Regions from separate parts of the Polycladomyces abyssicola genome, predicted to be linked through region 2. Evidence: riboswitches for the same ligand, from Rfam matches in the RefSeq annotation. Region 2 holds a riboswitch; each other region holds the start of a gene.
The links. Region 2 has a riboswitch for cyclic di-AMP ahead of sleB (spore cortex-lytic enzyme). Riboswitches for the same ligand answer to the same signal wherever they lie in the genome.
Positions count from the first base shown of each region.

Region 1: linked by a shared signal. The riboswitch ahead of ectA (diaminobutyrate acetyltransferase) and the one ahead of sleB (spore cortex-lytic enzyme) in region 2 are both predicted to bind cyclic di-AMP.
Region 3: linked by a shared signal. The riboswitch ahead of KI215_RS11095 (APC family permease) and the one ahead of sleB (spore cortex-lytic enzyme) in region 2 are both predicted to bind cyclic di-AMP.

Region 1 covers NZ_AP024601.1:2,849,469-2,852,974, forward strand. Annotated here, with positions in the region: gene ectB (diaminobutyrate--2-oxoglutarate transaminase) at 1-1,136, opposite strand, end outside; gene ectA (diaminobutyrate acetyltransferase) at 1,151-1,645, opposite strand; cyclic di-AMP (ydaO/yuaA leader) riboswitch at 1,897-2,036, opposite strand; gene ehuA (ectoine/hydroxyectoine ABC transporter ATP-binding protein EhuA) at 2,224-3,057, opposite strand; gene ehuD (ectoine/hydroxyectoine ABC transporter permease subunit EhuD) at 3,077-3,506, opposite strand, start outside.
Region 2 covers NZ_AP024601.1:2,547,516-2,551,021, forward strand. Annotated here, with positions in the region: gene KI215_RS12780 (FMN-dependent NADH-azoreductase) at 1-265, opposite strand, end outside; gene sleB (spore cortex-lytic enzyme) at 441-1,169, opposite strand; cyclic di-AMP (ydaO/yuaA leader) riboswitch at 1,172-1,321, opposite strand; gene KI215_RS12790 (superoxide dismutase) at 1,457-2,074, opposite strand; gene KI215_RS12795 (HAD family hydrolase) at 2,373-3,506, opposite strand, start outside.
Region 3 covers NZ_AP024601.1:2,197,344-2,200,849, forward strand. Annotated here, with positions in the region: gene KI215_RS11090 (DNA internalization-related competence protein ComEC/Rec2) at 1-1,364, opposite strand, end outside; cyclic di-AMP (ydaO/yuaA leader) riboswitch at 1,545-1,680, shown strand; gene KI215_RS11095 (APC family permease) at 1,777-3,506, shown strand, end outside.

The DNA of each region.
Region 1 (3,506 bases), 300 kb from region 2:
GCGGCCGCGCATATTTTTTCAGCTAACCCGTCAACGCCGATTTTAATTCCCTGGAGAAGCCCTCTTCCTCGCACTTCAGCTTCCATCTCGGGATAGTTTTGTGCAAGCATTTCCAGGAAGAGTCTGACTTTCTCTCCCTTCTCCAGGATTTCTCGGCTGAACTGGTCGTCTTCCCAGTAACTGAGTGCTTCTGTTGCAGCGACGAAAGCTAAGTTATGGCCCCGAAAAGTGCCGTTATGTTCACCCGGTTCCCACAAATCATACTCAGGTTTGATCAAGGTCATGGCCAACGGGATGCCATATCCTCCAATTGATTTCGACAGACAGACGATGTCAGGATAGATGCCGGCCGGTTCAAAGCTAAAGAATGGCCCTGTTCGTCCACATCCTACCTGTACATCATCGACAATCAACAGGATATTCCAGCGTCGGCACAGTTCTTCAATTTTGCGGAGCCACTCAAAACTGGCCACATTGATTCCGCCTTCACCCTGAACGGTCTCAAGGATAATGGCTGCAGGGAGAGAAATGCCGCTGCCATTATCTTCGAGAAAACGCTCAATGTAACTGACCGTGTCGGCCTCGCTGCCAAAATAACTGTCAAACGGCATTGAGATCGAATTCGTTAGTGGAATACCAGCGCCTTTTCGCTTGGATTCGTTCCCGGTAATCGACAGGGAACCGATTGTCATGCCATGAAACGCGTTTGTGAAACTCATGATCAAATCCCGACCGGTTACTTTGCGGGCTAGTTTCAGCGCACTTTCCACCGAATTGGTGCCTGTCGGTCCCGGAAACATCACTTTATAGTGAAGCTTTCGCGGCTTTAAAATGACATCATGAAATCGTTCCAGCAGTTTCTCTTTTGCTTCTGTCGCCATATCAAGACTGTGCGTAATACCATCATCCATCAAATAGTCGATCAGCTTGGCCTTGATCCGTTGATTATTGTGACCGTAGTTTAACGCTCCAGCACCGGCAAAAAAGTCGACATATTCCCGGCCGTCCCGATCCCACAGCTGATAGTCGCTCGCTTTTGCAAAGACAGTTGGAAAACTTCGACAGTAACTACGAACCTCTGATTCCAAAGTTTCAAAAACCTTCAATGGTGAACGTAATTCCTCTACAACTTTCACCAAATCCCCCCTGGTTAAGTTTGATAACGAAATGGTCCGATCCGAAATGTCATCTCCGACTCATGATTTCCCCCCGGAAACAGATGGGCGGGGAAACACTCCGAAACTTCGCAGCGCGTTGCAAAATCCCGTGCGAATCCCCGGAATAAAGCCTCGGATGAAAGATTCGACGGAGAGACAGTTGCTTCAAGGTAACGGACATTCTTGCAAGCTTCCCGACGGATCAACGCTTTCAGGAGTGCCTTTCCCAACCCTTTGCCCCGTTGAGACTCGGCCACCGCCACCTGCCACACAAAGAGGGTTTGCTGGTCTGCCGGTAGTCGAAACGCTGACACAAAACCGACGATTTGTCCCTCCTGTTCGGCCACCACACAAGTATCCGAAAAAAACTTGCACAGCATCAGATAACTGTAAGGGGAATTGACGTCCAACACTCCGGTATCCCTAACCAGGTGCCAGATACTGGTTCCATCCGCTACCTGCGGTTGGCGAAGCACTACTTTGTTCATCAACCCGGTTTCCAGATTTATCACCTCCTCACCAGTACCGACGGCTCGACACTATGCCAAAAACCTCACGCATAGCGCGTCATCGCCGATTGAAAAAGATAAGACCGGTGCAAACTTTCTCCCAGGAACCAAATTCCAAGGAAAAAGTCTGTACCGGTCCGTCTTGTGAAATCCGTATGGGTCAGGTAAAGACTCTGATCCGCTCTCTCTTGCATCGGAAACATCAGTCCGGTGCAAAAGGGCAGATCCCTTGGATCTCCCAGCTCCAGCCGACGAGGCTGGCTGGCGGGCAGGATGGCAGAAAAGTGCTTTACATCCCTTCCGGTGTCTAACCGGAATTCCCCCAACACTTGGTTCCCCCGTTTCCATCGAAATACGGGATATCTTTAATTGTCAAAATAAACATTTTTATTCAATAAATAGTTAATAATTTTCATATTCTTTATATTACCATATTCCCCGCAATTACTCACCGCCGATAAATTCCGTTATTTTCCAAACATACTTGTTCTCCTGTATTCAGATCGGATTAATTGATCTATGCTCCCTTTCACGCTTCATTCCACTGATATTCATCTCTAATTGGACATCGACCCTAAAGTCTGCTCACAGAAACTGCCCAAAAACTTACTTAAGCGTGGACTTTTCGGATGACTGTTACCAAAAATCTTTTCCGGGGGTCCTTCTTCCATAATTCGTCCTTCGTCAAAGAAAACGACCCGATCCGCCACTTCCCGGGCAAAACCCATTTCATGCGTAATTAACAACATCGCCATATTCCCTTCAGCAGCAATCTCCTTGATCACCCCGAGCACCTCGCCGACAAGCTCCGGGTCCAACGCAGATGTCACCTCATCAAACAACATGATCTTGGGTTGCATCACCAAGGCACGGGCAATCGCCACCCGTTGCTGCTGGCCGCCAGATAATTGTGATGGATAAGCGTCCATCTTATCCAGCAACCCCACTTTTTCAAGCATTGTTTTGGCCTGCTCTGTCGCTTCTTCCTTAGATAATCCCAATACCTTGATCGGAGCCTCCGTCACATTTCGTAAAATGTTCATGTGCGGAAACAGATTAAACTGCTGAAACACCATTCCAATTTTGCCGCGCACTTGATGCAGATGCTTTTCATCAGCCGGAACAAGCTTTCCACCCTTTTTTTTGTGCCAGAGCAACTCACCGTCTACTTCAATCGTCCCCGACGTCGGCCTTTCCAACGTCATCAAAATACGGGCAAATGTAGTCTTGCCGGACCCGCTCGGCCCAATGACTGCTACTTTTTCTGCCGGAGCCAAATCGAAATCGATTTCGTGTAATACTTGAGTCTCGCCATAAAACTTGCTGACCTTTCGGTAACGCACAATTGGTTCCGGTTGAACCGTAATGGATTTTATATTATCCGATTTCATACGCATAACCTCATTTCCCTCAGTTAATTAATCCTTTTTGATTGATTTTGAGCCTTGATTCCAAGCGTCGTACCAAGAGTGAGGAAAGGTAACTCAATATGAGGAAAAATACCCCCACAAGTGTAATGGGTTCCAAATAGCGGAATGAATTGGAGCCAATAATTTGTGCTTGACTCAGCAACTCAATCAGTGTGATTGCCGATAAAAGAGGCGTTTCTTTGAACATCACGATCAGATAGTTGCCCAATACGGGAACAATCGGCCGGATGGCCTGCGGGAGAATAATCCGCATCCACGTTTGTGATTTTGAAAAGTTGAGCGCGATGGCAGCTTCCCATTGCCCGCGCGGTACTGCATCAATCCCTGCCCTGTATACCTCCGACAGATAGGTGCTAAAGTGAATGCCCAATCCCAACACACCAGCCGTGAACGGAGACAACATCAACCCA
Region 2 (3,506 bases):
GATCGACGATCTCATTGATCCGTCCCACTTTTTTCTGCTCTTCTGCAGACAATTCCTCAAACGCGGTTCCCTGTTGCAATTTGCCCCAACCACTGAAAACATCTTCGTCCAAGAAGGGGATGTCCAGTTTGTACACATCCAACTCGACGATTTTATCTTCGGGATGGGCCTCCCGGTAGGTATTCAAAAATGCCTGTCCCACCTGCAGGCTGAACGACTGATCTTCCGGTTTGGGATTGGCAGTGATGTACAAAACCGTCGCCATGTGAGCCTTCCTTCCTTTCATTAAACTAACTTTAGTTACGTTGATATTATGCATTTATATACTTACTTTTGTCAAGCTAAAAATAAATAAACATCTCCTCTCAAAATATTTCCGGACACGCCGGTTTTTACTCAATAAGAAAAGCCCGTCCCCCATGGGAACGGGCTTTTCCTCGTCACTTCGTGAAAATATGCTTTCCGATTTTTTTGATTTGCGGGCGAGACCAGATCCAATCAGAAGTTGCGGTGTCCGGGTTGAAATAGTACAGTGCACCGTTTGTCGGGTCCCATCCTCGGATCGCATCCATCGTAGCGCGATAGGCTGTACTGTTGGGGCTCAACCAGAACTGCCCGTCCTGTACCGCCGTAAACGCACCGTCTTGGAAAATCACACCGCTTACTGTTTTCGGAAACTCCGGTGAATCAATCCGGTTCAAAATTACAGCGGCTACAGCCACTTGCCCTTTGTAAGGTTCACCTCGTGCTTCACTGTATACAGCTCGTGCAATCAACGAAATGTCTTTTTTAGAAAAACGGGAATTTACAGAATGAAGAGGCTGCTTGTGTGCTTTTTTGGATACCGTCTGTTTGGACACTGTATGCCGCTTCAACGATCCCCACGTTTGGGGGCCGGTAATGCCATCAATTCGCAATTTATGATGAATCTGATACTGGATAACCGCTTTTTCCGTTTTCAAACCGTAAATACCGTCCAGCTTGCCACGGTACAGCCCCAGCTGTTGCAAGCGATATTGCAAATCCCAGACATCTCCGTTATTGCTGCCGTATTGTATCATCGTCGGTGCAGCGGCTTCCGCCTTTCCGCTTCCAAACGGAACCGCTGCAACGATCACCGCAACTACTGCTCCAGTGAGCAACCACGCCCACTTTTTCCAAATAGACATGTTATGCCTCCTTTCAAAGCCTCCGAGGTTAGCTGACGGGTTCGGGAAAGGAGTTAATCCCGGCCGCCGAAATGGCGGCTTCACCCCAACAATGATTGCATCCCCCGTACCCCGCGCCGAACACCGACACGGAGATTCGGCCTGTCTGATACACGTTGACCATTATAAGTTGGATATGGAAACCTTTCAAGCGAAAATGATTAGAATGTAAGGTATGTATTTCCTTGGAAATTACACAACAAAAAAGCACGGTGGAATCTTCCCCACCGTGCTTTTTTCCGTCCTTTTTATCCGCGCGCCGCTTGGTACCGTTTGGCGACTTCGTCCCAGTTTACCACGTTCCAGAACGCTTTGATGTATTCCGGACGCTTGTTTTGATATTTGAGATAGTAGGCGTGCTCCCACACGTCCAAGCCCAAAATCGGCGTGTCGCCATCCATCAGCGGGCTGTCTTGGTTCGGTGTGCTCGTCACGGCCAAGGAACCGTCTTTTTTCACGACCAGCCAAGCCCAACCGCTACCGAAACGGGTGGTTGCCGCTTTGGTGAATTCTTCTTTGAATCGGTCGAAGCTGCCGAAAGCTTGGTTGATCGCGTTAGCCAGCTCCCCGCTCGGTTCACCGCCACCATTCGGACTCATGATTTGCCAGAACAGGCTGTGGTTCGCATGACCGCCTCCGTTGTTGCGCACAGCGGTACGAATGCTTTCCGGTACTTGGTCAATGTTGCGCAACAAGTCTTCAATGGATTTTTCCGCCAAGGCGGTGTGACCTTCCAACGCCGCATTCAAGTTGTTGACATATGTGGCGTGATGCCGGCCATGGTGAATTTCCATCGTTTGCGCATCGATGTACGGCTCCAACGCGTCATGGGCATACGGCAATGCAGGCAGTTCGTGCTTGGCCATGATTCACCCTCCAATATGTAGGATTTGGTCCTTTTTCTTCTTCGAAAAAGGACGGGCAGTTTTTATCCTTCCCGATTCTATTATGCAAAAAACGTGGAATTATAGTCAACTTAAATGTATGAAAAGTGGACTTTTGTTGAGAATCCTGAACCGGAATCGCAGGAAGCGGGCATAGTACGCTTCACTCAACAGGATAATGCCCGCGATAGAGTCCTGCGCTTTTCCGATTCTTCACTTGGGAAAAAATGGCCACCTGAAGGGTGATCGGACAGGCTATCACTTTGTTGCAAACGTCGGTTTACCGTCCGGTTCCGCTGATAACGCGAGACAATTCTGTCACATCGCGCACAATATAATCGGCGCCCAACTCCTCAAACTTGGCTCGCGCGGCCTCTCCGGTCAATCCCGTCAACGTGGCTGCAAACTTGCAACCCATTTTTCGGGCTGCCAACAAATCGGCAATCGAATCCCCCACGATCAACACTTCTTCGCCTTTGGACAAAGGCAAATCGACGGTGAGCACCTCTGCATCCGCTTTGCTCCGACCGAAATATCCTTTTAAATATGTGTACGGTTGCGGTTTACCGAGCGGGGCATGTTCCGGGTGCGCCTGTTCAGCCTGAATCACATCATCTGCGGTGACGATCCGTTCCGGGTCAAACGCATCATACAATCCGAGGGCGGTAAGCGGCACTTCCGTCTCAATCAGCGGACGGCCGGTTCCCAATCCCAACACGATACCCTCTCTCCGTAACCCGTCCAGCACTTGTCTAATCTTCCGGGGATCGGCCAGCGGAATCTCCTGGTGCAAAAATCCGTTTTTGCCCGGTGTGGCCGGTGCCTTGTCTTCCACCTGCCGGTATCGGTCGTCACCCAGATACCATTCCTGGAACACATGACGCCCCAGCTCCCACAACGCGCTTTTGGGCGAGAACGCCTCGGTTTCCATACCCAACCACGCTTTCGCCAACGTATTGAAATACGCGATCAATTCCTGTTTGGTGACATTGGATTCGGCCAATGCCGGGATGAACGCGTCAAACTGCGGCTCATACATGATGCCCGCTTCACGCAACCGTCCGCCCAACTGGCGCAACACATCGGCTGTGACGGGGCCGCTCATCGCTTCCGCCACCCACTCCGGCCGCTCGGCTTGAATTTGTTTCAGCAAGCGGAGCCACTGCAGGGAAAACGTCATCTGTACCATATCCCAGTTGGAGTTGATCCCCCGCGTTTTGATCCAATCCAGCACCCGGTCGCTGTCAAACACCAACTGGCGCAGTTGACGGATTTTTTCCTCGGATGGTTGTGTGGTAAACACATCTCCCCGCAATCCCAAATAACGGGGATTGTACAGCAGCTCCCACACGGAGAGTGCGGAAGCGTCAAAGCATCGGTCCTCGCTTAAAAATACCCCATCCACGTCAAACAA
Region 3 (3,506 bases), 350 kb from region 2:
ACCTGTGTGCATATCCAGGCAGGCACTGCTCCCCACACAGGTGCAATCCAGCCCAACATCAAGGAAAGGAGTGCCAAAGGGAACACCACGCTACCGACGATGGGCACAATCCATAGATTGACCCACCAAGAACCTGTCGGAAAGTCATAAAAAAAGGTGATCGTCACCGGAAATGATACCAGATGGGCAATTAACGTGACCGCCAACCATTGATTTGCCCATTTCCACGGTAATGGAAACAGGCTACTGAGTGGTTCGACCGCCACCAGCAAGCCGAGCGTGATCAAACAGGTCAGCTGAAACCCCGCCTCCAGAAGCTGATACGGATTCCACAACAGCATCAACCATCCTGCCAGAAACAAAAAGCTCAGTCGGTTGTGCCACATGCCGAAAACCGTGGCAACGAGGGCGAACCCGGCCATCAGGGACGCCCGGACAACGGATGCTTCCGCGCCTGTTACCCATGCAAATATCGGCAACGATACGATCGTGAGTCCGCCAGCCACTTCACGCGTTAAGCGCAATCGGGTCAACAAACCGTACACGCCCGCAACGAAGACGGCCACATTCATCCCTGAAATGGCCAACAAATGCGTCAGTCCCCATTCGGCAAACAGGCTGTCGATCTCTTCCGGCACCGCATTCCTCTCTCCCAGCACCAATCCGCGAATCAAACCGGATATCTCCTCAGGATAGAGTTGCGCCAACGTGTCGCCCCCGCTCCGCCGAATCCGGTCTGCCCATGCGAATACATCCCATGGGGGCGGTTGTTCCGCCGAAACCCCGCGAAGCCCGTCAGCCGACGCGATCCAATGCACAAATTGACGGCGATAAAACGCCCGTGCATCAAAGCCGCCAGGATTTCTCGCCGGATCCGGGCGAGTCAACCGTACACCGTTCACCGACAGCCGCGTCCCACTCGTCCAATCGCGAACCGTCCGCAACTCCGACTGAGATTGTAATCGAAGACGCAACAACACTTTTTCACCAGTCAAGCGTCGAAAGGCACCACGCACCTCCAACCGGTAGACTTTCACCATACAGGTGAGCTGATCTCCATCCACCTCAGGAGCGGACTGGACGACCCCATGCAGCTTGATCCCGACTTGATCAGTCAACCGATCATCGATGGACGAGACATTGTGAGTATCCACCCATGACGTATAGGCGGCTCCGGCAAAAAAAGCCAGTACTGTGCATGTCGTCGTCCACATCCGCCACCGCCACAGGCACAACCACCCTCCTGCTATCCCGAGCACTCCTGCCCCTAACCACCACCATCCTTCATACCCGCTTCCCCCTGTCAACACAACGGCGATGCCTCCTATCCATCCACCCGCCAACCAACCCACCGGAACTTTCATCACAACCTCCAGGAAAGGAATGAAATGGTATATCCTTTCCGCAATTCCCGACAAAAACCCTCCTGATTCGACAAAAACTGTTGCCCATTTGTTACGGTTCTGTTGAAAATTATTGATTGACAGTTTCCGTCAGACGGATTAGAATGCTAATCATGACAAAACCTAATAACTGACAATTTCACACTCCGAGCGCTGAATCCGTACAGGAACGGGGGAACCAATTTTTTTGGGGTGAATCCGGTGTCTTCACCGGTAGGGTCACTCTCACGGACCCGAATCCGTCAGCTAACCTCGTAAGCGTGCTGAGAGGGAAGTGTGCTTCTTCACATGACCGAAAGTCATTGAAGTGGACACTTCAATGGCTTTTTGTGTTTGAAACAAAAACGGAATCCATCTGGGGAAGGTGTATGTGATGTTATCCTCGCTGAAGCGTTTGATCATCGGGCGCCCGCTTCGCACTGAGCAACTGCAGGAGGAAAAACTGCCGGTTTGGAAAGCACTCCCAATATTGTCATCGGACGCGCTGTCGTCCGTCGCTTACGGTACGGAGCAGATTTTAACCGTACTCGCTCCGATTGGCGCACTGGCACTTTGGTATTCATTGCCCATATCCGGCGCGATTATCGGATTGTTGACACTGCTCATCCTTTCCTACCGGCAAATTATCCACGAATACCCAGGAGGGGGCGGTGCCTACATCGTTTCGACAGACAACCTGGGTTGGTTTGCAGGGTTGATCGCCGGTGCGTCGCTGTTGATCGACTATACACTGACAGTGGCAGTCAGTGTTTCGGCCGGGACAGACGCGATCACTTCGGCGTTCCCGGTTTTACACAAGCACAGTACGCTCATTTCCGTTTTCTTTGTCCTTCTCATCATGCTCCTCAACTTACGGGGTTTACGCGAATCCGGCACGATTTTCTCATTCCCCACCTACCTGTTTATCCTCGGCATGCTGGGTTTGGTGCTCGTGGGGTTGGGAAATGTGGCGGTCCATGGCATTCCTGCTAACGTCCCGCCAGTGACACACACCTTTCCGGCTGGTCTCGGATGGTTTCTGTTATTGCGTGCGTTCTCGTCGGGATGTTCTGCATTGACCGGCGTCGAAGCGATCTCCAACGCCACTCCCACCTTCCGTAAACCGGAGACGAAAAATGCGGCGCGTACCTTGGCGCTTCTGGGCTTATTGCTGGCCATGTTGTTCGGTGGTACCAGCCTGCTGGCATATTTGTACCACATCACACCCAGTCCGACGGAGACGGTGCTTTCCCAGATTGCCGAAGAGACGTTCGGCAGAACGTTGCCGTATTACTACATCCAGGGGACCACAGCACTGATCCTGATTCTGGCCGCCAACACTGCCTTCGCAGGCTTCCCGCTGTTGGCCTCCATCATGGCCAAGGACAAATTCATGCCGCGGATGTTTGCTTCCCGCGGAGACCGGCTCAACTACTCAAACGGCATCATCGTGTTGGCCTTGGCCGCAATCGGACTGATCGTGGCGTTTGAGGGAGAGGTGGAACGATTAATCCCCCTGTATGCGATCGGCGTCTTTTTATCGTTCACCTTGTCACAAACCGGGATGGTGGTACGCAGGTGGAAGCAGCGCAACCCGGGCTGGATGCGTAAAATAGCGATCAACGCTGCGGGTGCGGTCGTCTCGTTTATCGTCCTGCTGATATTCGCCGTCACCAAATTTACGGAAGGCGCTTGGATCGTGGTATTGGTGATCCCGCTGTTCATCTTCGCCTTTTATCAAGTTCGAAAACACTATGAGGCTGTTGCCGAAGAGCTTCGCATCGACATCACTGCCGACAAGCCGGAAAAGAAAGATCATGTCATCATCATTCCCGTCGGGGGCATCAGCCGCGTCGTGCGCAACACGATCGCCTACGCCAAGACAATCGGGGATGACATCGTGGCGATTCACGTGGCCTTTACCGAGGAGGATGCGGACAAGATGGAGAAAAAGTGGGAGCAATGGAATCCCGGCGTCCGCCTCGTTGTTACTCGCTCCCGCTACCGGAGCGTCAACGGTCCCGTGCTCCGATTCATCGACCTGGTTCAGGAACGGGTTGGGGACAACTTGATTACCGTCCTGATCCCCGAATTCATCCCACGCAGGTGGTGGCAGCGCTTTTT